DNA from 3 places in the Shewanella sp. Arc9-LZ genome. Region 3 is predicted to be linked to each of the others. Evidence: predicted binding sites of a transcription regulator. Region 3 holds the regulator's gene; each other region holds the start of a gene.

What was found. The regulator LexA, encoded in region 3, represses DNA repair genes until DNA is damaged. The targets are predictions, from matches to a motif close to TACTGTATNNNNATACAGTA.
Region 1: the regulator LexA is predicted to act here: its motif matches at 2,719-2,738, upstream of GUY17_RS11920 (YebG family protein).
Region 2: the regulator LexA is predicted to act here: its motif matches at 3,622-3,641, upstream of GUY17_RS10270 (LexA family transcriptional regulator).

The regions. Positions count from the first base shown of each region.
Region 1 is NZ_CP048031.1:2,785,199-2,795,754, reverse strand. Features, by position in the region: gene GUY17_RS11935 (PqiB family protein) at 1-1,217, opposite strand, end outside; gene GUY17_RS11930 (paraquat-inducible protein A) at 1,204-1,800, opposite strand; gene GUY17_RS11925 (paraquat-inducible protein A) at 1,910-2,536, opposite strand; gene GUY17_RS11920 (YebG family protein) at 2,750-3,043, shown strand; gene GUY17_RS11915 (GAF domain-containing protein) at 3,093-3,551, shown strand; gene proQ (RNA chaperone ProQ) at 3,829-4,440, shown strand; gene prc (carboxy terminal-processing peptidase) at 4,462-6,513, shown strand; gene pepN (aminopeptidase N) at 6,646-9,207, shown strand; gene GUY17_RS11895 (DUF2835 domain-containing protein) at 9,298-9,513, shown strand; gene GUY17_RS11890 (DUF1302 domain-containing protein) at 9,829-10,556, shown strand, end outside.
Region 2 is NZ_CP048031.1:2,377,389-2,387,944, reverse strand. Features, by position in the region: gene GUY17_RS10295 (DUF411 domain-containing protein) at 1-183, opposite strand, end outside; gene GUY17_RS10290 (CopL family metal-binding regulatory protein) at 321-704, opposite strand; gene GUY17_RS10285 (DUF2057 family protein) at 873-1,307, opposite strand; gene GUY17_RS10280 (hypothetical protein) at 1,395-1,733, opposite strand; gene GUY17_RS10275 (Y-family DNA polymerase) at 1,925-3,181, opposite strand; gene GUY17_RS10270 (LexA family transcriptional regulator) at 3,188-3,601, opposite strand; gene GUY17_RS10265 (ABC transporter permease) at 3,951-5,063, shown strand; gene GUY17_RS10260 (ABC transporter ATP-binding protein) at 5,066-5,830, shown strand; gene GUY17_RS10255 (MlaD family protein) at 5,827-6,810, shown strand; gene GUY17_RS10250 (PqiC family protein) at 6,815-7,414, shown strand; gene GUY17_RS10245 (M13 family metallopeptidase) at 7,933-10,002, shown strand.
Region 3 is NZ_CP048031.1:292,756-303,311, reverse strand. Features, by position in the region: gene GUY17_RS01435 (efflux RND transporter permease subunit) at 1-838, shown strand, start outside; gene GUY17_RS01430 (hypothetical protein) at 927-1,193, opposite strand; gene GUY17_RS01425 (hypothetical protein) at 1,190-1,453, opposite strand; gene GUY17_RS01420 (VOC family protein) at 1,685-2,461, opposite strand; gene mtr (tryptophan permease) at 2,605-3,861, opposite strand; gene plsB (glycerol-3-phosphate 1-O-acyltransferase PlsB) at 3,861-6,284, opposite strand; gene lexA (transcriptional repressor LexA) at 6,549-7,163, shown strand; gene GUY17_RS01400 (cell division inhibitor SulA) at 7,160-7,666, shown strand; gene coxB (cytochrome c oxidase subunit II) at 8,061-9,647, shown strand; gene ctaD (cytochrome c oxidase subunit I) at 9,657-10,556, shown strand, end outside.

The DNA of each region.
Region 1 (10,556 bases), 2.4 Mb from region 3:
CGCACTTGCGCGCCATTACTGACACCTGTGTGAGTCGTGGCAACTACCGTCAATTTAAGTTTGTCTTGACTGAGCAAATCGGGAGCATGTGATGCCAATTCAAATTGCATCGCCTCTTCGGTTATTTGAGTGCCTGGTAAGACATTAATAACACTGCCAGTAACCAGTCTACTGATATTTTTGACACCTTTTAATGATAACTCGGCACCACTTATCCAAAATTGGCTATCGTTGGTAATTAATGCTTTGTAATGATGTTCAACCCGAGCAATAAGCTTCACTCCAGTGTCGGTTAAGGTTACTTTTTCTATTTCACCAATAACGATACCGCGGTAGGTGATGGCGGTGCCTTCATTAACATCTTCACTGCTAGATGCAGTTAAATCAAAATGAACACCTCCAATAGCGGTGAGTTCATCCTCATATAAGTTGTAAACATCACCATTTTGGGCTTTTTCAGTGTAGTTGCCGGTATCAAAGCTGATGCCGCCGGCCAAAATAGACGCGATACTTTCAGTGCTGACTTTTATCCCCGCTAAAGAAGCATCGATTTTCAAGCCCGATACATTCCAAAAATGGGAGTCTTTATTGACTAAATGGGCATATTGTTCTTGAACAAATGCGCTGATAATTATTTGTTTATTTCCGTCGAGGCGATAACTGACAATGCTTCCGACAGGTGCTTGACGGTAAAATACAGGCGAGCCAACATCAATCGAACCCAGTTTAGGGGATTTTAGTTCGATCATCAGTCCTTCACTGCCGGGGAGTATCGCAGGCGCTTCACGTTGTGCTTCAAATACGGTTGCAGAGCGACCATCACCAGGTTGAAGGGCAATATAATTACCAGAAAATAACGTATCGAGCCCTTCAACTCCGGTAATACTTGCTTTAGGTTTTACTAACCAAAAAAGGGTATTTTTATTGAGGAAAGGGTCGGCACGGTAATCCATAATAACTTTAACGTTTACCCCTTTTAGATCATCGTCAATACCAATGTCAGTGACTTTACCTACCGTCAATCCTTGGTATTTGACCAACGTTTTGCCGATATCAATACCCGTAGCACTAGGGAAATGTATTAATATTTCAATGCCGGATTCTTTAATGCTTTTGACCCCTAACCAGGCACCTAATATCAAAGCAACAACCGGTAATAACCATATTGGCGAGAATAACTTTTTCTTCACAATTTTAGGCGATTCAATTTGTGTCATCAGTGTTTTCCAAGCGGTCCCAAAGTAATCGAGTATCTAACACTTTTGCTGCGACTTGTGTTAGTAAGATAACTAACGCAAATGCTGTCGCGGCAGGTGCAGGTTTTGCGTCTAATAATTGCCCCATATTAACTAAGGCAACGGTTAATGAAATAACGAATAAATCGAGCATTGACCAGCGGCCGATCCATTCAATAATGTGAAACCCAACCATTAATTTTCTTTTTGATATTGGTAAGTTAAAACTAATAGCCGTCAAGTAAGTCGCTAAGCCAATAATTTTAAGCCAAGGTACTAAAATACTGGCAGTGAAAACAATGATAGCAATCGGAAACATACCGGTTTTGACTAAATGACTAATGCCACTAAAAATGGTGTCATTGGTGACCACTCCGCGATTAGTTAATAAGGTAATAGGGTAAATATTGGCGACAACAAGTAAAATTGTCGCGGTAACTAATAAAGCCCAACTTTGTTGGATGCTGGCATAATTACGGCTACTTAATTGACTAAAACAACGTCGACAATGACTGTTACTTGTGACGTTAAGTTTGCGACAAACAGGGCATAAACATAAGCCCATTTTCTTGCCCTGAAGATGAGGTAAAACCTCAGTTTTCGGCTCGTTATCGGTATTCGCAGTTTGCTTAGTGCTGTCCACTATATGTTCATTGGATGGTGTAATTGGAGTACTAGGCATCTACATAACTCCACATGTGTTCTAGATTATATTCACGTTGTAAAAATAAGATGATGATAAACAACATTGTAAAACTGAATGTTCCCATACCAAAATACACATCGGAAAAGTCTGATAACTGAAAGGCCGACACGAGAAAACTGATGACATAAATTTCTAACATGGTCATTTGTGATATCAAACCATGATTTTTTAACAATGTAGTGTAGGTTCTTTGCCAAAATGAGTTGTGCAGTTTTAATTTTACAATTACAACTTGAGCCATAATTGACAAAATCAATAACCCAGGCGCGATAACTGCAGCAACCATTACCGCTAGGCCTACAACCCAATATCCTTCGGCCCAAACCGTCACAGCAGCTTGCAGCACCGTAGTGGTTCGTACACTGCCAAGGAAGTGGATTTCGAGTACTGGCAATAAATTAGCAGGAATAAAAATAATTAACGCCGCAACGCATAACGCTAGCATGCCATTAATGGAGCAATAAGGTGAATCATAGAGCGCCGTGTGGCAACGCGGACAAAGCGCACGGGCACTTGAAGGCAAAGCTCGTTTTCTCACTGCCAAATCACATGATTGGCATAAAATTATAGAATCATGATCATCAAATTCATGCATGAAGAATTAATCTAATCCATAGTAAAACACATTATTGGGTAGCGAAGAGTCAAACCTCTCTGCTTGGCCTTATATTGGCAGAAAAATGAGTTAATTGTTAAATAATCTCGATTTTCTTGTGCTTGATAATATCAGAATAATCAGAACACTTGCATCATAAGTTAACTATGTGAGATTCTATGCACTGTATATAAAAACAGTGAGGATTACATCATGGCAGTGATAACCCAATTTGTCGTGGTCAGAGAAGGGGTGGAAAAGATGACATTTATATCGAAGAAAGAGGCTGATGCCTACGATAAGATGCTCGATATTTCCGATAACCTAGTGCCATTTCTTATTAAGGCAGACCTCGGACTTGATGAAAATAAATGCGAACAGCTGGCATTTTATCTAGCAAACAATAAAGATGAGCTTTCTAACTTGCTAAAAGGCATCGTACAGGTTAAAAACGCTCCTACAGCGAAAACTAAAAAGACTACGGCTAAAACTACATCTGCAGAATAGTCGTATTCATCACTCATTCTTCGATTGAGTGTCAGCTTAAGGAATGGACATGAAAACCGAATTTTACCAAACATTAAATCGTCAAGCACAAGCTTTACTTGAAGGCGAAGATGATTTGATTGCTGCTATGGCAAATTTTTCAGCGTTGCTAAATGACAACCTAGAAGACCTAAATTGGGCAGGTTTTTATATTAAGCGTGGTGAACAATTAGTCCTTGGACCATTCCAAGGTAAAGTGGCTTGTACCCGTATCAATATCGGCAAAGGTGTTTGTGGCACTGCCGCAGCAGAAAATAAAACCCAACGAGTTGCCGACGTTCATCAATTTGATGGCCACATTGCATGCGATTCTGCCAGTAATTCAGAAATCGTGATCCCTGTTAGGCAGGGTAATGAGGTTGTGGCAGTGTTAGATATTGACAGCCCATTACTGAATCGATTCGATCAAGATGATCAAATTGGTTTAGAAAACATGGTAAAAAGTTTCGAAACTTGCCTATTTGGTTAAATAGCGAACAAATTAGATTAAATCATGGTCGCATTCGCTGTCGCGGGCTTTATAATATGCCGCTATACGCATTTGTGCTGGATTTACTGATGAGCGATGATTAAGCTGAGAGTAAGTTTGGTTAAATTGTTAAGGTTTGTTTCAATGACTTTAGCAAACTGGCGGATAGTGATATTTTGTACGTTAAGCCTTAACAGTAAGGTTTAACGAAAGATGAACGACTGCAAGGCAAATTGTATGCCGCATAATCAGTCCCTTTATTAACGTGGAAGTAAAAATGGAATCAACAGACAAGTTGACCGACACCAACGCAATTTTAGCGTATTTATATGAAACCTTTCCTTTATGCTTTATTGCAGAAGGTGAAACGAAGCCATTAAAAATTGGTTTGTTTCAAGATTTGGCTGAACGGTTAGCTGATGATTCTAAAGTCAGTAAAACACAATTACGTGTAGCGCTTCGTCGTTACACAAGCAGCTGGCGCTATTTGAAAGGCGTTAAAGCAGGTGCTAAACGTATAGATCTTGACGGTAATGAATGTGCTGAATTAGAACAAGAGCACATTGACCATGCTATTTTGACGCTTAAAGAAAGCCAAGATAAAGCTAAAGCAAAACGTCAAGCGTTAGCGCCTAAAAAGCCGGCAAAGAAAGTGGCACCTAAACGTGCTCCTGCCGTTAAAAAGGAACGTCCTGCACCGGTAGCGGCTCCAGTGATTAAACTTGTGCCGGCTAAGCTAGAAGATTTAAAACAAAAACAACGCGTTAATGTTAAATTAGGTGCCACACCTGTTCCTGGTGTTGTGACTGATATTAATAAAGAGGATGTGCTTGTTCAATTAGATTCTGGCTTATCCATCAAAGTACGTGCTGAGCACATACTATTATAGAAATTTAAGGAGTACTTGTTGATGCGAAAACTTACCTTGGCCGCGTCAATTGCCAGTTTATTTGTCGGCTTTTCGGCATGGGCAATTTCACCAACGATTCAAATCAGCGAGTTACCTAAACTAGCACAAGAGCCACAACATAAAGTGGCTAGCAAGCGAGTAACAACTTTGTTTACTCGCTCGCATTATCATCGTTTTGTACTTGACGATGCATTCTCTGAGCAAATATATACCCGTTTTCTTGAGCAACTTGATTATCGTCGTAATGTGCTGACTGCGGCAGACATTGCGAGCTTTAGTCAATATCAAAACCAGTTTGATAACATGGTTGAATCAGGCGATATTAGCCCTGCATTTACCATGTACGACCTAGTACAGAAACGTCGTTATGAGCGTTTTGCTTATGCGTTGTCTTTGCTTGATAAAGAGTTCGATTTTACTCAAGCTGGCGATGCGTATGAATTTGATCGCAAAGATGCGCAATGGCCAAAAGATGAAGCCGAAGTGAATGAACTTTGGCGTCAGCGCGTTAAATATGACGCGTTAAATCTTAAATTAACCGGTAAAAAGTGGCCTGAAATTGTTGAAGTGCTCGAGAAGCGTTACAACAATGCCATTAAGCGTTTAAGCCAAACACAAAGCGAAGACGTGTTTCAAACAGTCATGAATGCGTTTGCTCGTAGTGTTGAACCTCATACAAGTTATTTATCACCTCGTAATGCAGAACGTTTCCAAATGGAAATGAATTTAAGTCTTGAGGGTATTGGGGCCGTGTTGCAAATGGATGATGACTACACCGTCATCAAAAGTTTAGTGGCCGGAGGGCCTGCTGCCAATAGCGAGAAATTATCACCAGAAGATAAAATTGTTGGTGTTGGTCAAAAAACCGGTGACATTGTTGATGTCATAGGTTGGCGTTTAGATGATGTTGTTGATTTGATCAAAGGGCCAAAAGGAAGTGAAGTCGTATTACAGATTTTACCGAATAAAGGCGGGGCTAATGCTAAACCTTTTGAAGTGGTCATTACCCGAGATAAAATTCGTTTAGAAGACCGTGCCGCGACCTCAAAAGTGGTTGAGCCTAAAGAAGGCCAGTATGCCAATCGTAAAGTCGGGGTGATTCAAATCCCTGGATTTTATATGAATTTGTCACAAGATGTGGCTAAAGAAATCACTAAACTTGAAAAAGACAATGTTGAAGGGATTATTATTGACCTCCGTGGTAATGGCGGTGGAGCATTAACCGAAGCGACATTACTCACAGGCCTGTTTATTGACATGGGCCCAGTTGTTCAAATCCGTGATGCTAATGGTGGCATTAATCAAAATCGTGATAATGATGGCGCCAGTGCATATAATGGCCCATTGGCGGTGATGGTTGATCGTTATAGTGCATCGGCTTCAGAGATTTTTGCTGCGGCTTTACAAGATTATGACCGTGCACTTATCGTCGGTGAGTCTACCTTTGGTAAAGGGACTGTTCAGCAACATAAAAGCTTGGGTCGTATTTATGACATGTATGAAAAGCCAATTGGTCACGTACAATATACTATCGCTAAATTTTACCGTATTAATGGTGGCAGCACTCAATTAAAAGGCGTTACGCCTGATGTCCGTTTTCCAAGTGCTTTAGAGGCTGGCGAATACGGCGAGTCAGAGGAAGAGAATGCTCTGCCATGGGATAAGGTTCCCGTTGCTCAGTACTCTACTTTAGGGAATATCAACCCTATGCTGATCAACAATCTTGATGTTAAACATAAAGAGCGTATCAGCAAAGATGTAGAGTTCAGTTATATATACCAAGACATTACTGAGTTTAAAAAACATCATAAAGACAAAACAATATCACTTGTTGAGAGTGAACGAATTGCTTCTCGTGAAGACGATGATAAGCGTGCTTTAGACCGAGCAAACGCACGTCGAATCCATCAAGGTTTGGCTGCCGTGAAGTCTTTAGACGATATTGAAAAAACAGATGATAGCAAGTTACCTGATCCCTTTTTAGATGAAACGGCTTATATCACCCTCGATATGGCTGACGTAGAAAAAATAGCTAAAACTAACTCAAAGTAATTTTTTATTACTGTTAAAAAACGCGCTTAGGCGCGTTTTTTCTTAATCACAATCACTAAAAACAGTACCAATTCGATAAAGACCACGCCCATTTAATCATATTGGCATTAGTACCGTTCAAGAGGAACATGTATGAACCAAGCGCAAGAAAAACACCTAAAAGATTATACCAAGCCTTCATTCACCATTACCCATGTTGATTTGAACGTTATTCTGGATGGCAAAAACACTAAAGTGACAGCCATCAGTAAGGTGATCCGTAATGGTGAGCATCAGCATGATTTAGTGCTTGATGGCGAACAACTTTCGCTAAGTACAGTGAAACTTAATGGTGTAGCAGCTAACTATCGTCAACACGACAACCAATTAATAATTAGTACGGACCAAAATGAGTTTGAATTAGAAGTGGTCACTTTGCTTGACCCTGAGGCAAATTCGAGTCTTGAAGGGCTTTACATGTCAGACGGTGCTTATTGTACCCAATGTGAAGCAGAAGGATTTCGCCGGATCACCTATTTCTTAGATAGACCCGATGTTCTGGCTATTTATACCGTGCGCGTTGAAGCCGATAAACAGGCATTTCCATTTTTGTTAAGTAACGGCAATTTAATTGATAAAGGGGAGATGCCTCGTTCTGGTCGTCATTTTGTCAAATGGCATGATCCATTCCCTAAACCAAGTTACTTATTTGCCTTAGTCGCTGGAGACTTTGATTTACTTAATGACAGTTTTACGACTCAAACTGGTCGTGAAGTCAAACTGCAAGTTTTTGTTGATAAAGGCAACTTACATAAAGCTGATCACGCTATGGCATCATTGAAGAAATCAATGAAATGGGATGAAACTCGTTTCGGTCTTGAATATGATCTTGATATTTATATGATTGTTGCAGTTGATTTTTTCAATATGGGTGCGATGGAAAATAAAGGCTTGAATGTCTTTAATACCAAATACGTGCTCGCTGATAAAGCCAGTGCAACAGATGAAGATTATCATGGTATTGAGTCGGTTGTAGGCCATGAGTACTTCCATAACTGGACAGGTAACCGAGTCACGTGTCGTGATTGGTTTCAGTTAAGTTTAAAAGAAGGCTTAACGGTATTTCGTGATCAAGAATTTAGTTCCGATGTTGGGTCGCGCGCAGTTAACCGAATTCATGCTATTCGAGTGATGAAAAATCAACAGTTTGCTGAAGATACCGGTCCAATGTCACATCCTATTCGGCCTGAAAGTGTAATTGAAATGAATAATTTCTACACTGTGACGGTATATAATAAAGGCGCTGAAGTTATCCGCATGATGCACACCATTCTAGGCGAAGAAGGCTTTCAAGCTGGAATGAAGTGCTATTTTGAGCGTCATGATGGCCAAGCGGTAACCTGCGATGACTTTGTTAATGCTATGCAAGATGCTAGCGGTAAAGATTTAACCTTATTCCGTCGTTGGTATAGCCAAGCTGGTACACCCGTTGTGACGGTAAAAGACCGTTTTGATGCGGATAAAGGTGAGTACCATTTAACCGTTACTCAACAAGTGATGTCGCAAGGTGTGAAGGGCCAAACCTTGCATATTCCGTTCAGTGTTGAGCTGTTGGATAGTGTAGGGCAATCAATAGTCAATAAAGTGCTAGATGTGACTAAGGCCAACCAAACCTTTGTGTTTGATGGACTAGAAAGCGCACCTATAGCATCTTTACTACAAGATTTTTCAGCACCTGTTAAATTGGTTTACGATTTTAGCATTGATCAACTTGTGCATCTTATGCGCCATGCTTCTAGCGAAGTGGCGCGTTGGGAAGCATCTGTGCAGTTAGTGAGCCAAGCCATTTGGAATAACGTTGCTCAGTTGCAAAAGCAGCAAGTCATGATGGTTGATACTCGTGTTGTTGAAGCATTTAGAGGCGTCATTTTAGATGCGAATATAGACCAAGCTTTAGTGGCTGAAATTTTGTCTATTCCTACTGCTTCTGCATTAATTGAGCAGGTAGATAGTGTTGATTTAGATGCTTTGGCCAAAGCCAGAGAGTTTGTTGTTGAAGAACTTGCATCAGCTTGTGAAGATGAATTATTGGTACGTTATCGAGAGCTGATACTTTTAGATAACGCTGGTGCTCGTGCATTTAAAAACATTGCCTTGTCATTGTTATGTCAAGTGACCGATACTCATGAATCGTTAGTTGAAAAGCAATATTATTCAGCTAAAAATATGACTGATAGCTTAGGGGCTTTGAAAGCGGCAGCTACAGCCAAACTAGCCTGTTTACCTATGTTATTAAGTGACTTTGAGTCTACGTGGGAATCAACGCCATTAGTGATGGATAAATGGCTGACATTACAAGCGTTAGTGAATAGCGATGAAGTGATAGATCAAATTAAAACGCTGACAAAACACAGCAGTTTTAGTTTTTCTAACCCGAACCGAGTACGTTCATTGATTGGGGCTTTTGCCGCCGCAAACACTTATCAATTTCATCGTGCTGATGGCGAAGGCTACCGTTATTTGACTAAAATTTTAGTCAAATTGAATAAGTCGAATCCACAAGTCGCATCGCGAATGATCACACCATTAATTCAGTTTGCCAAATTCGATCAACATCGTCAGCAATTAATGAAACAGTGTTTAGCAGAGTTAAAAGCTTTACCGGATTTATCGAAAGATTTATATGAAAAAGTCACTAAATCATTGGCCGAATAATAGCGTCAACGACTATTCATCTAGTATGAATAGTTAGACTGTTTAGTATGTTAAAAAGGAGAGCTTGCTCTCCTTTTTATGGAGTAAATTATGGAGTTATTATTTTCTCTTAACGTAAGTTATGAAGCATTTCTACCATATTACCAAGGACTTGCAGAGAAAGTGCAAGTAAGAGATCACCACGGTCGTGTGTTGCACATCAATGGTAAGTATTTTAGACCTTATTTAACTCCTCAAGGTATTCAAGGACAGTTCAAATTAGTCCTTAACCAAGATGGGAATTTCAAATCACTTAATAAATTATAGAGTATTTACTTCAAACGTTTGATTGATTAGTGGTGTGTGAAGTAGCACCCCGTTAATATATATAAGTCTATGAAAATAAACTTTTTTCGTTAATGGTTAAATGACTGTAATTATATCGTCTGTGTTAATTCAAATATAGGCTGGTTTTATTTTGTCGTTTTTACCCCGACATCGTTAATTTTCTTAAACATTTTCTTTTTTTTGACCTTGCTCAATATAGTTAAATGCTGTAACAATGGTGTTGCCTGTGGGCTAACAAGATGTTGGTTAAATTCCTATAACAACTAATCCAACAGGTTACGGAGATGAACTAAAATGAATATTGTTAAAAAAAGATTTAACAAGTCGGCTCTCGCTTTGGGGGTGGTGTCGGCATTATGTTTGGGGATGAGCACTTCAGCCTCAGCCGTTTCTTTTGATTGGGGTGATGTACGAGGTACATTTGACTCAACTTGGACTGCAGGTGCGAGTTGGCGTGTGTCAGACCGCGATTGGAATAATCAAATCGGAAAGGTAAACCAACCACAATTCGATTGGTCTGGTTATTCGGCATTTGGTGGTGCGTTTGGATCAACCAAATATACCTCAACAGAAATTTGGACTCAGCCTGGTTCTTATTCAAGCAACAATGACTTAAGTAATTTGTTGTATGCGCAAGGTGATACTACTTCTGAGATTGTTAAAGGTCTTCACGAGTTATCACTGAAGTACGAAAATTACGGTATCTTTTTACGCGGTATGTATTTTTACGATCGCAAATTAAATGATGGTGATTATGGCTTTAACGATCCATTAACCGGAAAAGAATTCGATCCTTGTGAAGATAACAAAGCATCAGAAGTGCAATGTAAAGATATTCGCTTACTAGATGCATTTGTTTACGGTAACTGGGACTTAAATGACGGTGCTAACCCATTAAGTGTTCGCGTGGGTAACCAAGTCGTTTCATGGGGCGAAAGCACCTTGATTTCTCACGGCATTGCTGAAATCAATGCTGTAGACTTAAATATTCTTAATGCACCCGGTGCGGAGCTCAAAGAAGC
Region 2 (10,556 bases), 2.1 Mb from region 3:
ACTAATATGCGTTAGCCATTTTTCACAACAGCCACAATTGGCATCTTTATAAACAGTGAGTAATGGCGCCGTAGTGTCGGGCTCCGCTGCATGGGCAGGTAACATCCCTCCCATAATTTGCAGAATAAAAATAGTACCTATGACACGAAAAAAACGAATAGAATTGCGATATAAAGCAGACATAATATTGCCTCCAAATCAAATTTCGTCACATTAAACAACGCGGTTTAATGTCAGTTTATTAACCGAAAAAGTTAAAAAATTGAAACTACATGATTGGCTAGGACAGTTAGCAAAAAAAAGGCGTAACTGTGCCTATGTTAGGCAAATATTGGAGGACGGTATAAAGAAGAACGATACTGAGGCATAAGTGCTGAGGTAAGGATTGTTGCAGAATTAACTAAGCTGACTTCTGATTTAAGCGTTGGCATTGCCATCGTTAAAGCGACGGATAAACATGAGCCGACAGGACAATGGCAAGTTTGAGCACAACAATTATCACTCTCATTATCACTCATGTCACTCATATTATTCATGGCATTCTTTTGCATATTCATGTCATGACAAGCATTGTTATTATCTGTCGATAATGTTGACTTTGTCATTGAGCTCATTGGCATATTAGCTGACATAATCACAGACGCAAAAGCCTGACCGACAAACGTCAGTAAGACAAACATCATGATTAAGTGGGCTTTACGCAAAATATACTCTCCAAAAACAACAGCAAACAGAATAGTGAAATGTATTATCTTAAACAAGGGTTATTTTAACTTGTTTTACTTAGTATTGACTATAAACCCACGTGCAGCACATAGGTCAAGCAGGTTTTTATAACGATAGAGCGCTATGTAAGCGCCCTATCAATTTTACTATTGTTGCATCATTTGACTGTGTTGTTTCATGATAATAGCCATTAACTCTTCGTGATTAACTAATTTGACGTTTTCACCTTTTACGCTGGCGCGGTCTAAGGTTATCACCGGTGATGCAATAAATTTCTTTGCATTGGTTGAAGAGAAAATCTCTTTGCTACGCACGTGAATATCTTCATCTTTGGTTAGATGTAGACTCCAATATAACGCATCGGACTTAATAAAATTCGTATCATCTGCTCCTGATGAAAACACATCATAAAACTGTAATTCTATTAAATGTTGACCAGGAGACACCTCCATTTCACTTTTATTTGATGTCGATTTGCCATCGACCGCAGTAAAGATTAAATAGTCAGGTAATGAGATAGTGGCAGCCATTGCTGCTGAGCTGGCTAAAGATAATAGTGTGATCGCAATGAATTTTTTCATAATAAACTCCGTTAACTTTTTGATGCTTATAGTTGAAGCAACAAAAATCTTTATAAATTAATGTGGGTAACTAATAAACATAAAGAATTAAGCTATCGGAGGCGGATTTTGGCTTACTAGAATGGTGGGTGTTGATGTCCATAAAGGCGAACTCACTTTGGCACTCGTTAGTAGAGCATTGGTGAGGTTTGTTGCTGATAACAAAAATGCATTCGCGACCGCATGACAATGGCTAATGCATTGACTCATATCGTTTAAGCAACAGTCATCGTTAGTATCACAGTCACTTTGCATCATCGTTGATTGATGCATACTACTCGACTGCATGTCTGACATGGCCATTTCATTAGACATAGCAAAACTTGGAACAAGTAATTGTCCAAGTAGTGAAATTATCATTGCTATGTTTAACAGCGTATTTCGCATTATGTCGGCCATATGATGAGTACGATTCAACATTAACAATTTAATTAGAGTGATAATCAGAGCTGAATCACATTTTAAGGTTTAGCCATAGTTGAATGCCCCAACCTTGCATGTGTTATGACAGAGCAATACCACTGTTATGATAAACCTTAGTCATAAACCTTAGTCATAAACCTTAGTAATATAAAACCTTAGCATTTAATGCTGGGTAAGCATTTCCATTGGGTTGAATATTGAGGTGTGAGTAAATCACGGCGCATGGCCCATTTTTGTTCTATTCCTTGTGCCGCCAAAAACACTGTATCGCGGCCATATCGTTGGTTGATGCCGTCAAGCGTATCCATCAAGGCATAATTGACCTTCGCGGTATTAAATAAATCAAATTGAAAATGTTTCTCGCTGGCTAAATCAACCAGGCCCACACCAATTTTGTAATAACGAACACCATTGCTAAATAATCTCGGGGCGGCGTCTGTCATGGCTTTGGTGAGTTCAATGGTGCAATTGGTTGGACACGGAAAATGTACGATAACTTTATAACTCACAGGCCGCTCGTCGTGGGGCGAATTACTGGCAAATAACAACATGGTTTTGCAATGTGAGCCTTGTTGACGAGCTTTACTTGCTGCGATGCCAACATGTTTACTCAATGCCTGTAATAGCGATTCAAAATCGCAAATACGTTCGCCCACACTACGAGTGGAGAAAATTTGTTTTTTATCTGCCCTAGCCTCATCCCATTGTTTACACACTTCGCCGTTAAGTTCTCGTACGGTGCGTTCAATTTCAATGCTAAATTGTTTTCTGGCTAGACTCGGTGGCATAGAGGCGAGATCGTATGCGCTGCGAATATTCATCAATTCAAGCTTTTTACTGATGCGCCGGCCAATACCCCACACCTCTTTAACGGCAAGCTGGCGTAAAATGTCATGACGTTGCTGCGCAGTGTCGATAACGCACACACCTTGGTATCCCGGTATTTTTTTAGCGGCGTGATTGGCTATTTTAGCTAAGGTTAACGTTTGGCCCATGCCTACACAAACCGCCAGGCGGGCTTCTTTCCAAACGGCACGGCGAATTAACTGACCTTGGCTATGCAGGCATTTGATTGCGGGATAACAATGTTTAAAAGACAGGAAGCTTTCATCGATGGAGTACACATGTTGCTCTGGTGCAAAACGACCAATTATTGCCATCATCTTTGCCGATAAATCGGCATACAATTCATAATTAGATGAACACACAATGACATTGCGCTGGGCACATAATGCTTTAGCTTGAAAGTAAGGCAAAAACTTCTCAATACCCGCCTCTTTTGCTTGCCGATTAGCCGCGACAATACAGCCATCGTTATTGCTCAGTACAATAATCGGTCTGCCGCGCCAGTCAGGACGAAAAACCTGTTCTGCACTGCAATAAAAAGCATTGGCATCGACTAAGGCAAACATTGTTACCTAACCTTTTTTGCTGATAAGCAGTGGGCTTTGACGATGACAACGAATTGAGCGAATCACCACACCTTCAATACTAAAGTCATCATAGTCGCAGATGGTCACAGGTAAATGTTGCTCATTAGACGACATCAGCATTCGCCGATGCATGTCGAGAATTTTACACACAAACTCACCATTAAAATTAGCCACTATCACGTCGCCATTTCTAGCCGTTTCATGACGATCGACAATCAATAAGTCACCATCATATATTCCCACACCTTGCATCGACTCACCTTGGGCTAAGCCGATAAAAGTGGAACTTGGATGCTGGATTAATATCTCATCAAGGCTGAGGCCTAATTGAAGGTACTCAGCGGCAGGAGATTCAAAACCGGTAATGCCGGCACTGGCTGCAATGGGAATAACGCGCATATGACAACCTCTAATATATATACTGTATAAAAACACAGTATATATTAGCGTTAAATTTTGTCAGCGCAAGTTTATTTGCTTTAAATCACGACAAGCGGCAGTTATGTTCAATCGTTAACGCCGTTTTTATTGCCTCTGCACAACAACATCGGTTAATAGCTAACGCTTCTTCAATGTAGCAAAGCGTCAATACATCAAAGTGATAGCTTCATTATTGATGAAATAATATGTCCAAGGTCAAAATATAATCAATGAGCTTGGTCTACACTGATAACAGGATCAAAAATCAAGCTAACCTATTTATTAAACAAACGAATAGACTTATTTCATATTGGCTCGGGGGTCTAGCATGACACTCGCAACATTCCATATCGACATGCACGATGATAACTGCTTACTGAACCTTGCTGGTGATTGGCAATTAGGCCAAGCACCGCTAGGCGCAGATATTTGTGCTGAGCTGCCATCTAATTGCCAATCTGTCACTTTAATCACCACAGAGTTGTCTCATTGGGATTCAAGCCTCGCCATTGCCTTATTACAATTATCTCGCTGGTGTGAGCAACATAAACTATCACTAGACACTCAACAAACACCTCAAGGGTTGCAGCAACTACTGCTGCTCGCTACCGATGTTGCGGTTTATCAACCAACTAATGAAGGTGCCCTAGGCGGGCTATGGCCGACCTTACGTCGAGGATTGATTAACCAAGGCTTACAAGTACACGATGGATTAGTATTTGTCGGTAACTGCACTTTGGCACTCGGGCGTTGGTTGGTTGGCAGAGCGAGAACTCGCCGAAGTGATATCGTGTTTTTTATCGAACAAGCTGGGCCTAAAGGGCTTGCGATTGTGACCTTAATTAGTCTGCTAGTGGGAATGATTTTGGCTTATTTAGGCTCGGTACAGCTGCGTCAATTAGGCGCCCAGGTATATGTGGCTAATTTAGTGGCTATCGGAATGGTGCGTGAAATGGGTGCTCTAATGACAGGCGTTATTATGGCCGGCCGAACCGGAGCTGCTTATGCGGCGCAGTTAGGCACCATGCAAGTTAATGAAGAAATTGATGCGCTGCGAGTGATGGGCATTCCCACTATGGAGTTTCTGGTTTTACCGCGGTTATTAGCATTAATTTTTATTATGCCGCTAATGTGTATTTATTCGGATGTAATAGGCATGATTGGCGGTGCGTTAGTTGCTAACGGCATGGGCGTGAGTTATACCCAATATATTTTGCAAACCCAGGTTGCGATTGATTGGGTAGATATTTCCACTGGTTTAATAAAGAGTTTAATTTTTGGGTTTTTAATTGCTATTGCGGGTTGTCAAGCAGGACTGCTTTGCGGACGTGACTCGAATGCCGTTGGTTTAGCGACGACCCACGCTGTGGTTAAGGCCATTGTTTTTTTGGTTGTCTCCGATGCGGCGCTTAATATCTTATACGATAAATTAGGGATCTAACCATGGTTGATGATGCCTTTATCAGTGTACGTAATCTATCAGTCGGCTACGGCAGTACCGAGGTGCAAAAAAAACTCAACTTCGACATTAACAAGAATGATATCTTTTTTGTCATTGGCGGCAGTGGTTGTGGCAAAACAACCTTGCTCAAATCGATGGTGGGATTACTCACGCCACTAAAGGGTGAAGTACTTTATCAAGGCAAAAACTTTTATGAAGCAGATGAACCCGAGCAGGTAGCAATGCTCAAAAATTGGGGGATTACCTTCCAAACAGGCGCATTGTTTTCGAGCATGTCGCTTGGCGAAAATGTGGCTTTACCCCTGCAGCTCTATACCGACCTTTCGGAGCGACAAATTGCAGAAGCCGTTGCCTATAAGCTAGCATTAGTTGGCTTAGCGGGCTTCGAGAAGTTTTACCCTGCCGAGTTAAGTGGCGGTATGCACAAACGCGCAGGATTAGCGCGGGCGCTGGCATTAGACCCTCAATTGTTATTTTTTGATGAACCCTCTGCGGGTTTAGACCCTATTAGCTCGATGCGATTAGATCAATTGATCGTGCAAATATGCCAAGCGCTAGACTCTACCGTGATCATCGTGTCCCACGAGCTGCCCAGTATATTGTCAATCGGCACTCGCTGTGTGTTTTTGGATAATGAGACCAATACTATGCTCGATTGTGGTGACCCACGAGAATTAAAAATACACAGTAGCCAGCCTAGGGTTCGTCAATTTCTCAATCGTACCGAAAAATCGGAGATATCATGAGTAAAAACCAACGACTTCCGCTCGCGATTGGTGCCTTTATTTTTGGCGCTATTATCTTAGTGTTTATTGCATTACTGTTCTTTTCTGGGGGGCGTATATTTGCAGAGAAAGCCCCGGTAGTGATGTTTTTCAACAGTTCAGTGCAAGGGTTACAGGTAGGCGCACCGGTAAAATTAAAAGGGGTCATAATAGGTGAAATAAGCGATATCAGTATCGATTTCCCTAACGACAGTAGCCAGGGTGTCACGGCTGCAGTTCATGCCGACTTATTGTTGAAACGTATCAATATTAAGGGGATCCAAGTAGGTGAAGAGTTTTTTTCACACGCCATCGATAACGGCTTACGCGCCCAGCTGAATTATCTGAGTTTACTCACCGGACTGCTATATGTTGAACTGGATTTCTTTCCCAACACCTCGCCGTTATTCCATGGCGAAAAAGACCAATTATTAGAATTGCCGACCATCGCGACTGATTTCGAATCGTTGTCGAAAGACCTGCAATCGTTAAACTTAAAAAGTTTAGTCAACAATGTCGACAATTTAGCCCAGCAGCTCAGTGACATTGCTGCCAGCGGAAAAATACAGCAAGCATTGGATAATTTTGATAATGCAGCCAAAGCCGTTAACAACACCGCGATTAACTTGGACAACACTCAAGCAGCGTTAGGTAAAAATGGGCTTGAAGTACTGTTAAAACTCGATAATTTACTGGTGCAATTAAATCATGATGAACCCAAGCTCGTTGAGTCGCTGAACCATAGTTTAACTGAATTACGCAATACACTATTAAGCATGAATCAGCTTGCAAGCCAAGCAGGTAACACACTCGACCAAAACTCGCCCTTGTTGATAGAACTCACCAATACCTTGGAAGAAATCCGCCGCACGGCTCGATCATTACGTAGCTTGAGTGAAACCTTAGATGAACAACCTGAGGCCATCATACGCGGTAAAAAAGCTCTACCTTTAGGAGAATAATGTCATGGGGAAATATGGAGTTTGGACCATTAACTGGGGGATCGGTTTACTGCTATTGAGTTTGGTGAGTGGCTGCCAAAGCTCTCCCGAAAAACAGTACTTTGTGTTAACTGCAATACCCAACCAAATAGTGTCGGGCAGTACTGCGTTAGAGTATGACATTGGTATAGGGCCAATTGACGTCGCCGAATACTTACATTTTACACAGCTGATGTATCAACTTGACGATGGTAACCTGCAACGATTTGCCAATAGTTATTGGGCTGAACCGCTTGAACAAGGAATCAGCCGGGTCATGAGTATCAATCTCAGCCAAAGCGATAACCGTCGTAACCTAGTGTTATTTCCTTGGCAAGCAGACAACAGCCCCCTGTACAGCATTAAAATCAAGGTTATTTCCCTCAACCGAGATGGCAATAATGCCAGGCTCAATGCCAACTGGGAGCTAACAAACAATCCATTAAACCAAACATTGGCAAAACAAAATTTTATCGCGGTCACTAATGCAGGTTCGACGGCAGCGGAGTTGGTCAGCGCGTACAGCAACTTATTGGCTCAGTTGGCAAAGGAAATTGATAAATCATTACCACAACATTCAGATTAAACACTCCAGCCTACTGTCAGCATTCTCGCGTCAGAGTTGTCGCGTCAGCAATGTTGTGTAAGCTTTGTTGTATGAGCGGTGGTGTGAGCGGTGGAGTAAATCATAAACCTAACTATTAAGCTGTTTTACAGCGTATTGAGTAAACAAACTCAAACAATAACGCTATCTATAGCACTACTTGTAGCACTATCAATACTGATGCCAATCCCAAGAAAAATAGCAACCCAACATAGTTAGGTGGCTTAACACTGGCAGCGTTAATATTACAAAGCCTAACTCACTTTTATCCCAAGTTTAGGTTAATTATGCTGATGATAATCAACTGCTCTTATCTCTGCCTCTCAAATAAACAATACAGCCAATAAACATCAAACCAGCACATATTCAGCCACGCATTTCATTGCTTAACTCAGCGTTAGTTAAATTTGCTAACAATTCGAACATTGACATTTTTTGTCAGTCTTTCAATATGGCTAGGCAAATAATTCTGTAAAAATAGACCAAGGAACACGATAACAATGAATAAATCCTTAATTGCGATTGGATTAACCACAGCACTATTAAGTGGTTGCGGCGTATCTGATACAAATAACACTAAGCTTGCAGCCGTGACCTCACCGGCCCCCGCTAAAGCAGAGTTAGGTACTTTTGGTGTGGATTTAGCTGCACGAAATGAAGCCGTTAAACCTGGCGATGACTTTTTTATGTATTCAAGTGGCACTTGGTACGACAACTTTGTCATGCCTGCCGACAAAACTCGTTATGGCGCATTTAATGCCTTAGCTGAGCGCAGTGAAAATCAAGTGAAAGCAATTATCGACGATATTGCCAGCCGCAGTGACTTAACTGCCGAAGAACAATTAATTGCTGATTTTTATCATGCCTATATGGATACCGACACCATTAATAAACTAGGTATCACACCAATTAAAGCCACCTTAGATCAAATTGCTGCGATTAGCTCAACTCAAGATTTAACCAAAGTATTCGGTGAAGCATGGCTTACTGGTACATCGTCCCCTATTTGGGGTGGCATGTGGTTTAACCGTATAGATCCCAATCAATATGAAATGACCATCGGTGCTGGTGGTTTAGGCCTGCCCGATCGCTCGTATTACCTCGAAGACAGTGAGCGTTTCGTTAAAATTCGTAAAGCTTATGTTGAGCATATCGCTGCAATGCTGGCTTTTGCTGGTATAAATGACGGTGCAAAACGTGCCGAGGCAATTCTTGCCCTTGAAACAAAAATAGCACAGGCACAATGGCCTAGAGAAAAACGCCGTGACCGTGATTTAACCTTAAACCAACTCAAACGTGAAGAATTGGTTAAGCAATATCCTGGATTTGATTGGGATATCTATTTCGCACAGAGTGGTTACCAAGTACCACAACTCAACATATCTGAACCTGAACCGGTTAAGGCTATGATTGGCTTAATTAACCAACAACCGCTCACTGTGTGGCAAGACTATTTAACATTCCACACCATTAGTAATAATGCAGGGTTATTGTCTGAAGACATTTTTAATACCAATTTTGCTTTTTTTGGCAAAGAACTCACTGGGCAAGAGCAACCTCGTCCGCGCTGGAAACGTGCAGTTGAAGAAATGTCTGGCACTCAGTCTCTAGGTTTCGCTATTGGTAAAGTCTATGTGTCGCGTTATTTCCCTGAGTCGTCTAAACAAAAAATGGCCGAGTTAGTTAAGAACCTGCGCACAGCATTAGGCCAACGCATTGATGGTTTAGATTGGATGGGCGACGAAACTAAAGTGAATGCCCATGCTAAGTTAGCGGCATTTAACCCTAAAATTGGTTACCCCGATGTGTGGCAACAGTTTGATGGCTTAACCCTCACTAAAAATGATTTAATGGGTGATATTAAGAATCTGCGCAAATATTTCCAAGCCGATAGCGTAGCGAAAGAACTGGAAAAAACGGATCGTAATCGTTGGGGTATGACACCGCAAACGGTCAATGCCTATTACAACAGCTCGTTTAATGAAATTGTGTTCCCTGCGGCAATTTTACAACCGCCATTTTTCGATCCAAACGCAGATGCAGCAGTTAACTATGGCAGTATCGGTGCCGTAATTGGTCACGAAATGGGCCATGGTTTTGATGATCAAGGTTCTAAATCAGACGCCAATGGCGTTCAGCGTAACTGGTGGACAGATGAAGATCGAGCCGCTTTTGATGCTAAAGCCGATAAGCTCGCTGCGCAATACAACCAATATGAACCAATCCCTGAAAACTTTGTTAACGGACGTAACAGTCTCGGAGAAAACATTGGCGATGTAGGCGGTTTATCAATGGCATACCATGCTTACAAATTAAGCTTGAATGGTAAAGAAGCCCCGGTGATAGATGGCGTTACTGGCGATCAACGTTTCTTTTTAGCTTGGGCTCAAGTGTGGAAAGAAAAACGTACCGAGCAAAGTATGCTAACTCAGTTACGTGCCGGCACTCATGCACCAGGTCGTTACCGTGCCCTCGCCCCGCGTAACCACGATGCTTGGTATAAAGCCTTTGATGTTAAACCAGGTGATAAGTTGTACTTGCCTGAAGATCAGCGCGTACGTATTTGGTAATTTAGTGCGTAAATAGCTGCAATAACGAGCCGCGATTGCAACAAGCATCCGCCACAAAAATGCCCGTCAGTTAACTGACGGGCATTTTTGTATCACTATCTATGCCAATTCCTAAAATAATATCAGCAAGCTTATGGTTAATAGCAGAGGCGAGTGAAGACCTAGACAAACATTCGGATTGATTAATCAGCTACTGGTAATATCGTTTGAACACTTTTCAAGTCGGTTAACAATTTTCTCTTGATAAGCTTTTACCGTAGAGAAACTGTGTATTTTCATAAATAAGTCCGAAGCAGTTTCTTTAGATGCACAGGCAGTCCATGGTCAGCTCACGTATTCTTTTATAAAGAGTCTTCAACGGCCTCAAGTTCAGAGTTGAATTTATCAATTTTCAAGTAAAGCATCTAACTCATATATGAACAGATGATTGCTAACAGCCTTCTCGTCGCCCAACTATCACGTCGTCCCGGTAATGCTTTTGAGCCGGGATCCAGGTGTTTTTTTGTTTTGTACTTATGGCCTGCGGCCACTAACGTCGTGGCGCTTCGCCCACA
Region 3 (10,556 bases):
TCCAATCAATATCCGTTACCCGCGAGAGCTACGTGACAACATCGAGAAGCTCAGAAATTTACCAGTTCTGACTAAAACGGGTAAGTACTTACCGTTAAGTTATTTAGCCGAACTGAAAATCACCGATGGCGCCCCCATGCTAGCCAGTGAAAATGGTCGCCTTATCTCGTGGGTGTTTGTCGATCTAAAAGACATTTCTATCGGTGAATATATCGTTGCAGCAGAAAAGGCACTTAAACAACAAATCACTCTTCCTCCACGCTACAACTATAGTTTTGCTGGACAATACGAGTATATGCAACGCGTAGACGCCAAAATGAAAATGGTGATCCCATTAATGATCGCGGTGATTTTTATGTTGCTGATGATGACTTTCAATTCAGTAATACAAGCATCGGTGATCATGTTAAGTTTACCTTTCTCATTGGTGGGTAGTGCATGGTTACTTTATGGGCTGGACTTTAATTTTTCAGTTGCCGTATCTGTCGGCATGATTGCCTTAGCTGGGGTTGCCGCAGAGTTTGGCGTAGTGATGCAGGTGTACCTTAATAATAGTATTAAGGCCTATAAAGAAGCCGACAACTACCACAGTAAAGCGGATTTAACGGCTGCATTAGTGGAAGGGGCAGTGATGCGAATTCGCCCTAAAGCCATGACCGTCGCTACCATATTTTTTGGTTTACTGCCGATCATGTGGGGCAGCGGTACGGGTAATGAAGTGATGCAAAAAATTGCTGCACCAATGGTCGGCGGTATGGTCACGGCGCCGCTACTGTCGCTATTTGTTATCCCAGCAATTTACTTACTCATATACGGCCGCAAGTTGCCCAAGCAATAATTCACTTAAATTTATTTACTTTTTATCTCTATAAATAAAAAATCCCAAACGATTAATCGCTTGGGATTTTTATATGCTAATCACAATGTTATTTACGCTTAAGTGATTCATTAAGTTGGTCGGCTTCATCTTGTTTCTTTTTACGGCAAGCCGCAATATCGTCAGGATGCCCATATTTGCATGGATCGCTGGCTAAAATTGCCCTAGGGACATTCAGTATCATGTAATCTGTGTCATTTTTATTGTCATCTGCATTGCCAATATTATTACCAATATTGATGATATCGGTACCACGGCATCCCGTAAGTATCACTAAGCTAGATAACAAGCTTAATTGGATTATCCGTTTTTTCATTGTTGTAATATTCCTTGTTTTTGACGCGCAAGCAGCATCATGCGGATAATCCCCCATAGCATAATAATCGCACCGATAATCAACATAATAATAATGATCAAAGGGTTGGCTAACATAGGCAAGAAATCTTGGTCAAACCCTACAAGGATACCGTAGAGCCCAAGACCAAATAATATCGTGCCAGGAAAATCGATCAGTGCCACTAACAACATACTGCGATGAATACTGGCTAATGTGATTTGGGTGTTTTCCTGTGTCATTCACTCATCCTTGTTTAAATACACTAACTCTTACCAACAACTAATAGTAACACTCTACTAACAGTAACATTTTTCCAACAACTCAATATGACATCACTTAATAATCAAGGTTCAATCGCCCTTCTATCTTAAATCGGCACTCTACATTAAATGATACTCTAGCTTTAATCGGCAACACACGAATATAAATAATCAACATTCATTATGTAAAAATATAATTTTCAAATTTATTTATTCCGCAGCAAATAACGCAATAATTGAAAAAACCCCACCTTGTGGATCATTGAGTACTGAAAAACGGCCTACGTTAGGAATATTGGTTGCTGGCACACAAACAGTAGCTCCCAAGGTTTGTGCTTTAGTCACTGATACATCACAGTCATCAACGGCAAAGTAACTCATCCAGTGGGCAAGAGTATCACCCCATTCTGCAGTCATTTCCATCATTCCGCCAATGGCTTGTTCATCCGCATACCATTCGGTGTATTCAAAATCAGCCACATCATTAAGCTGAGTTTGGTAACCTAATACTTGGCTATAAAACTGTTTCGCCGCAGCGGTATCACGACAAGCAAGCTCAACCCAACATAGGGTATTTGATTCTTGCGATCGCTTAATGCCAATATGGTCTTGGCCTTGCCATAATGCAAATCGACAGCCTTCTGGATCTGTGCATAGCGCCATACGGCCAGCATCTCCAACAGAATGTGGCCCAGCAATAATCTCACCTCCAGCTTGAGTCACAACCTTAGAGGTAGCATCAACATCATCGACCGCAAAATAAATTGTCCAATGAGTCGGTAAGGCTTCCATTTCTGCTGGCATTGGGTACATTGCCGCAATGTCATCACCGTCGATTTGCAGCATAGTATAATGCCCTTCTGGCATAGGCATATCATCTGCTCCCCAGCCAAATAGCGCCTGATAAAATGCTTTACCTGCCGCCCAATCATGAGTTGCTAATTCAATCCAGCAAGGCTGTCCTTGTTGATACTGTTGTACCTGCATTATCTTAATCCTCTATAAAATAGTTGCCTTGATATGGCCAACATAAAACTTGTCTCATAAGTTAAGTCGATATCAGCAGAAAAGCAAAAAGCCTTCAAACGAAGGCTTTTAGGCTAAAAGTTGTTTCACCGGAATTTTTGCGTCTATTTAAACACCGGCAATATATCGGCCATGGCCAGCAAATGACATGTAGCAGTGATAACCCCAAACAACACCACAATAGCAATTAACGGGGTTCCACCAGGGACTTTAAATCCCTTTGAGTCAGGATATTGTTGTCTTACTTTATAGGCTAATAACGCTGGTACAATAACAGCCCAAATAGTGGCAGCTAGCGCAGCAAAACCAATCGCTAAAATAAATCCATTCGGAAATAACAAACCAAGGATTGTTGGCGGTACAAACGTGACCGTTGCCGTTTTAATTCGTCCTGAGCGCGAGTCGTCAAACCCAAATAAATCAGCAAGGTAATCGAACAAGCCTAGTGTCACACCTAAAAATGATGAGGCGACGGCAAGATTAGCAAATAGGGTTAACATGTTATCCAGCCATTGGCTGGCAATAACCCCAGACAACGCACCCACTAACACACCTATATTGCCACCTTGAGCAATAATATCGGCAAACTGGCTTCGTTGAATATTACCCATCGTTGCCACTAACCAACATATATAAATCACCAATGCGATAGTGGTTCCGGTAATAATCGCCTTAACGATGGTTTTGGCATCTTTACCATAATATTTGACTAAACTTGGCACATTACCGTGATAACCAAAACTGGCCAATCCAAAAGGGATAGCGGCAAGTAAATAAGGCAGGTAACGCGATTCACCATCAGGCGATACTAGCTTTATGGTATCAATGTCGATTAGTAAGTTACCGATAGCCAAAAAGAAAGTAATCACCATGCCACCAAGCATGATTGTGGTGATACGGTCGACCGCTTTAGTACTAATAAATACCACCAAAGCCAAGACTACCGCAAACACCAATCCGGCCACACTCTGGGGTAGGCTCACGCCCAATGCTGACAGACTGTGATTCACAATCGAACCACCACCACTTATGTAAGCATAGGTTAAAATATATAACACAAACGCAATCGAAACGCCGTTAATCACCCGCCAGAACTGCCCAAGAGTCACCCGAGTTAAGGTGTCAAAACTGTCGCCTGGTTCAAAATGCAAATTGGCTTCTAATAACAATAAACCCGACATTAGCATGCAAAACCAAACGCCGAGCAACATCGCGATAGAATAGCCAAACCACATTCCAGCACCAACAACGGGTAACGAAAACATGCCCGCACCCACAGTGGTTCCGGCAATAATCATCGCCCCACCCAATACAGATTTACCGCTGGTACGATGCTTGGCAGCATTCATATGATTAGCCATTATTGTCCGTGCTCCGCTTCCACACTATCAACAATGGTTTGTCTTACTAAAGAGCTGAGTAATTTATTAGCGTTATCACGAATTCTGATCACTTCAGCACGATGTTCGTCGCTGCATAAATAACCCAATTCTTTCAGTTTCACACTCAGGGTATTATATAATTTTTTGTCATAAAATTCTGGTGCGGTAATGCCATGCAGCGCGCCTAATCGTTGGGCTAACAAATGGCTATCGCGTTCCAGTTCTGAGCGCTCAAGATCAGGTTTTATTGCGAGTAAATTGAAGATAATCGCATAACGTTGCAACGTTTCACTGATAGTTTCAGCAAGCAGTAACACTTGGGTAATATGACGAGGCGTTATCTCAAACTGATCGCTACCGGTCAGTAAACCTTGTTCAACCATGAAATCTAAAATGCTATCCACATGTTGAGGCACATCATCAATGCTCATAAATAGCTCAGCTTTAAGTAATGGATAAAAGTCCATTACAATGCCATGAATTCGCTGGCGATCGCACACGTCATAATGCACTAAACAACTGGCAATTAATGACGGCAACGCCATCAAATGAATAATATTATTACGGTAATAACTCATGGTGATGGCAATTTTTTCATCAACTGAAATAATTTCACCAATAAGGTCTTTGGTACTAACAAACTTATTTAACGACAGACAGTGATCAATAATTGACTTGCCATTACCTTCGGCCACAGAGGTATAATCGGTATAAGGCACTGTTTTAAGTAAGGCTAAATACAAATCAAGCTGACGTTCTAACTGGCTTCTTTCTAACGCATTTTGCTCTGACGCTAATAACACTAAACTAGTCAATGTTACTGAACTGGCTGCGGCCGCTCCATTAATATTAGTCATTACGCGGTTAGCTAACAAATTAACTGAGGGCGTAAACCAAGATGGTTTTTGGTCAGGATCTTTAGCTAGCTCATCACGCCACTCTGGCGCCTGCTGATTTAAGAACTGTTGTAAATTAATCGGCTCACCAAAATTCACATAACCTTGGCCAAAATTGCCTAACTTACGAATAGCACCAAATACCTGCCATACAGATTCTTTTTTCTTTTTCTTACCGCTTAATTCTTTGTGGTACGTCGCCACTTCCATCACATGGTCATAACCTAAATACACGGGTACTAAGGTTACTGGGCGCTCTATCCCACGTAGCACACTGTTAATTGTCATAGCCAACATACCGGTTTTAGGCGCTAGCAAACGTCCTGTACGCGAACGACCTCCTTCAGTGAAATACTCGACCGCATAACCCTTAGCAAATAACTGATCTAAATATTCACGAAATACTGCGGTATAAAGTTTATTACCATTAAAACTACGACGGATAAAGAATGCCCCACCACGGCGGAACATCGGCCCTGCTGGCCAAAAATTAAGGTTAATACCGGCAGCAATGTGCGGCGGAACCATGCCCTGATAATACAAAATATACGACAGTAGCAAGTAATCCATATGGCTACGATGGCAAGGAACGTAAACAATTTCATGGCCATCATGATGTAACTGTCTTACTTGCTCGGCACCTTTGATATTGATGCCACTGTATAATTTGTTCCATAACCAAGTCAGGAAACGTTCGGCAATACGCACCAAACTATCAGAATAGTCGGCGGCAATTTCATCAAGGTATTCAATGGCGGTTTCACGTGCTTTCTCGACTGTTACTTTCTTATTTGCAGACTCTTCTTCAATGGCTTTTTTGATAGATTCTGATTTTAATAAAGAGGCAAACAACGCTTGTCGATTCGGTAATTGTGGCCCCGTCATCACTTTGCGTTGACGGCGGAAATGCACACGGGCGACTCGGGTTAATTTGTGAGCAATTCTTTTATCAGTACCATGTTCATCGGCCATATGACGAAGCGATAATGCATTAGAAAACTGGACGAAATTATGGCGTCCTAAAAATAAAATCATTAACCATTTACGTAACCACGTAGGGTTTTCACGTTCAAATACAGCAGCTTTCATGCTGTCTTCTTCTTTACCTGGGGTACGTCCCCAATAAAGGCAAACAGGAACCAACTGTATATCTAATTCAGGGCTCTCACTATGAAGTGACAATAAACTGGTAAAATAATTAAGGAATTTGTCACCACTTTCACGTTTACCAAATAGTGGCTTGCGGCCCTCTAAACAGACCACACGAGGCACGGTTAAGCCATCAAGCTGTAATGGCTCATAAGGACTGGGCAGACCAAAGCCCTCGGTGATTTCGCTCAACGCGGCAATATCGCTAATAGATTCCGTTTTCATTAAATAAACCAAAGGTTTAGTTGGATCTATATTGAGGTCATCAAAAGGATCGTGAGGGACCACAATGGTCTGTACCATCCACTTTTGAATCCATCTTAATGCTCGTAAAAATATTGAATCTGGTTTTGACATGGTTATTTTCGCAACATAAGCCACTGTAATATTGTCGTATAGGATACCAGAAACCACCCTGCTTACACTATCAGACCGATCTATCTTTACGTTTAAGCTCTCACTATCAGAAATAACATAAGACAGAACATTAGTAATAGTTAATTAAAACATATTGTTGAGTGATACTTAATCAACAAAATACAAAAAATAGTTGGTTAATACTTGCGCGAACACAAACACTGTATATAATGACAGTCACTGTATAAAAAGACAGGAATCATCATGAGACCGTTAACGCCGCGCCAAGCAGAAATTTTAGACTTAATTAAAAACAATATCGCCGAAACAGGTATGCCACCCACTCGTGCTGAAATTGCGAATCGTCTTGGCTTTAAAAGTGCTAATGCCGCCGAAGAGCATTTAAAAGCATTAGCCAAAAAAGGCTTTATCGAGATCATGCCTGGTACTTCAAGAGGCATTCGTTTACCTCATGAAGAACAGGTTGAAACCGGTCTGCCACTCATTGGGCAGGTTGCTGCTGGTGAACCAATTTTGGCTCAAGAGCATGTAGAGCAATACTATCAAGTCGATCCAAACATGTTTAAGCCCGCCGCAGATTTTTTATTGCGAGTGCGTGGTGACAGCATGAAAAACATCGGCATTTTAGAAGGCGACTTACTCGCTGTACATAAAATGCAGCAAGCACGTAATGGCCAGGTTGTTGTGGCACGTGTTGATGATGACGTCACCGTAAAACGATTTGAACAAAAAGGTAATGTGATTTATCTGCATGCCGAAAATGAAGATTACAATCCAATAAAAGTAGATTTAAGTTGCCAAAGCCTAACCATCGAAGGGCTTGCCGTTGGCGTTATCCGTAATGGAGATTGGTTATGAACAAACTAATGGGCATCGCGCCACGCCACCCGGGCTTATGGGTAGATTTAACTGAAACAGAACTGCATGGCACCCAAACCATTCAAACATTACAAACTGTCACTCAAGGTGAGGCTGAACTGAGCCAATTGTGCAGCAAGTTAGCGATATTGAGCCAGCAAGGCAGATGGATTGTGTTAATTAGTCCGCCCCATATTGGCTATAAACATATGCTGGCAAGTGCTGGTGTAAGAATGGATCGCATTTTACTGGTGCACACCAAAGATGAAGTCGAAACATTATGGGCCATGGAGAAAGCGCTCACTAGCGGTACATCGAGCGCAGTAGTAACTTGGACAAGCTCACTTGATGCTCGCGATAGTCGCCGTTTAGAAATTGTCGCCAAAAGTGCACGTGCATTAGGGGTGGTAATTGAAGATGTGAATGCTCACTTACCTCACAAACATCAACTTGTTAGCCCTACTTTAACAAATGGAACAAGTAATTTTTGCTCATTTCACTAAGCACGAACCCTTCATTACCAAGCCCTGTATTGAATTCAGGGTTTTTTTTCATCTTTTTTCAGCCTATTAGCCAACAAAGTGATCTTGATCAATGTTTAATCTACAAGTAATGTGGTTAACAAGGATGAAACATTTTTATCTTTAATTGGACGTGAATGGCAGTAATCAAGATTACTTTCAGACAAATGAGCCAAATCAAAATTGATAAGTTCAGTAGTAGGTACAAGCGTGGTGCACAGCTAACAATAAAACCGTAGACCGTCTGTTTACAGCCACCAAAGTACTTTGAGGTCATCAAACTTTTTTCGGGAACCGAAGAGTTTGCATAGAGCAGAGAATTACTGTGTGACTCTTCTTTGTAGTTGCTATTTGCAATTAGCAGAGGAGTAGTCTTGTGAAGCAATGGTTGTATTGTTTACTGGTGGTGTTTGTAGCACTTCCGCTTGGGGCATCAGAAATGCCCCTCAACATGACTCAAGGCGTGACAGATATCAGTGGCAAGGTTTATGACCTCCACATGACGATTCTTTACATCTGTTGTGCAATTGGGTTAGTGGTGTTTGGGATCATGATTTACTCAATGATTTATCACCGCAAATCAAAAGGCGCTGTCGCGGCCAATTTTCACGAAAGTACCAAAGTGGAAATTGCTTGGACCGTCATCCCTTTCATCATCTTAATCGGCATGGCTATTCCAGCCACCAAAACCTTGATTGCTATGGAAGATCCCAGTGATGCTGATCTCACCATAAAAATTACCGGGTCGCAGTGGAAGTGGCATTACAGCTATTTTGATAAAGACATCGAATTTTACAGCACATTATCCACTCCCAGAGCACAAATTGATGGCAGTGAGGCCAAAGGCGAGCATTACCTCCTTGAAGTCGATAAGCCATTAGTACTGCCCATTAACCAAAAAGTGCGCTTCTTGATGACATCTGATGATGTTATCCATTCATGGTGGGTGCCCGCGTTTGCCGTTAAAAAAGATGCCAATCCAGGCTTTATCAACGAAGCCTGGACTCGTATTGATAAGCCTGGAACGTATCGCGGCCAATGTGCCGAGCTATGCGGTAAAGACCATGGTTTCATGCCGATTGTGGTGCAAGCATTATCGGAGGCCGATTTTGATAATTGGTTAGTAGAGCAAAAAAAACTAGCAAGCAATGCAGCTACAGCCGCTGCGGCATCAATGTCTAAAACCTTGTCTCTTGAGGAGCTAACCTCACAAGGTGAGCAAATCTATATTGCTAGGTGCGCCGCTTGTCATCAACCCAATGGTGCGGGTCTTCCTGGTGTATTCCCATCATTAATTGGCAGCCCTATCATAAAAGGCCCTGTTAACGATCACCTGAATATCGTCTTAAACGGTAAACCAGGTACTGCAATGCAAGCCTTTGCAAAGCAACTTAGCGCCCTAGAAATTGCCGCAGTAATTACCTTTGAGCGTAATGCGTGGGGCAATAATAGCGGTGATGTTGTTCAAGCTGCTGATATAGGAAACTTTTTAGGCAGTAACGAGGCAAGCACCGAACCAAGTAAAGCAGTAACCGATGCAGCAAATACTATTGCAGCAACGACAACTGACATTACCGATGCGGTTACCGACAAAGCCAATCAAGCTGTCGAAGCCGTAGCAGAAGCTGTTGTACCAGAGGATCTGCCCACGTTAACCTTGGAGCAATTAATTGCTGAAGGTGAGCAGGTTTATGCTACGACATGTGCTGCATGTCACCAAGCCACTGGCGCTGGTTTACCAGGCGCTTTCCCTTCACTTATTGGCAGCCCTGTTGTTACTGGACCGGTTAGCGGACATATCGATATCGTTATGCACGGAAAACCAGGTACCGCAATGCAGGCATTTAGTAGTCAACTTAGCCCGCAAAAGATGGCGGCTGTGATTACTTATGAGCGCAATGCGTGGGGCAATAATTCTGGCGAAGCGGTGCAACCTGCCGATGTCGCTAGCCATGGACAGTAGGGGAAAACAATGAGCACAACAACGCACGATACACTGGCTACCGCTCATGATGATCATCATCACGGCGCTCCGAAGGGGCTAATGCGCTGGCTACTCACCACTAACCATAAAGATATCGGCTCGCTGTATTTATGGTTTAGTTTCATTATGTTTCTTACTGGCGGTGCGATGGCAATGGTGATTCGAGCTGAATTATTTCAGCCTGGATTACAGCTAGTAGAACCTAACTTTTTTAATCAGATGACCACAGTTCATGGCCTCATCATGGTGTTTGGGGCGGTGATGCCCGCTTTTACCGGGTTAGCAAACTGGTTAATTCCAATGATGATTGGTGCCCCAGATATGGCACTACCGCGAATGAACAACTGGAGTTTTTGGATTTTACCCTTCGCCTTTACCATTTTATTAGGTTCACTCTTTATGGAAGGCGGCGGCCCTAACTTTGGCTGGACATTCTATGCTCCGCTCTCAACCACCTATAGTCCTGACAGTACCGCCCTATTTGTTTTCTCCATTCACATAATGGGAATAAGTTCGATAATGGGCGCAATTAACGTCATTGTAACCATTGTAAACTTGCGAGCTCCTGGCATGACCTGGATGAAGTTACCTTTGTTTGTGTGGACTTGGCTCATTACCGCATTTTTACTGATTGCAGTAATGCCGGTGCTCGCAGGTGCGGTCACCATGGTATTAACCGATAAGTTTTTTGGTACTAGCTTTTTTGATGCTGCAGGTGGTGGCGATCCGGTGATGTTCCAGCATATTTTCTGGTTCTTTGGCCATCCCGAAGTTTACATCATGATTTTACCGTCCTTCGGTATTATCTCCGCGATAGTACCAACCTTTAGCCGTAAAAAGCTGTTTGGTTACTCCTCGATGGTTTACGCCACTGCCAGTATTGCCATT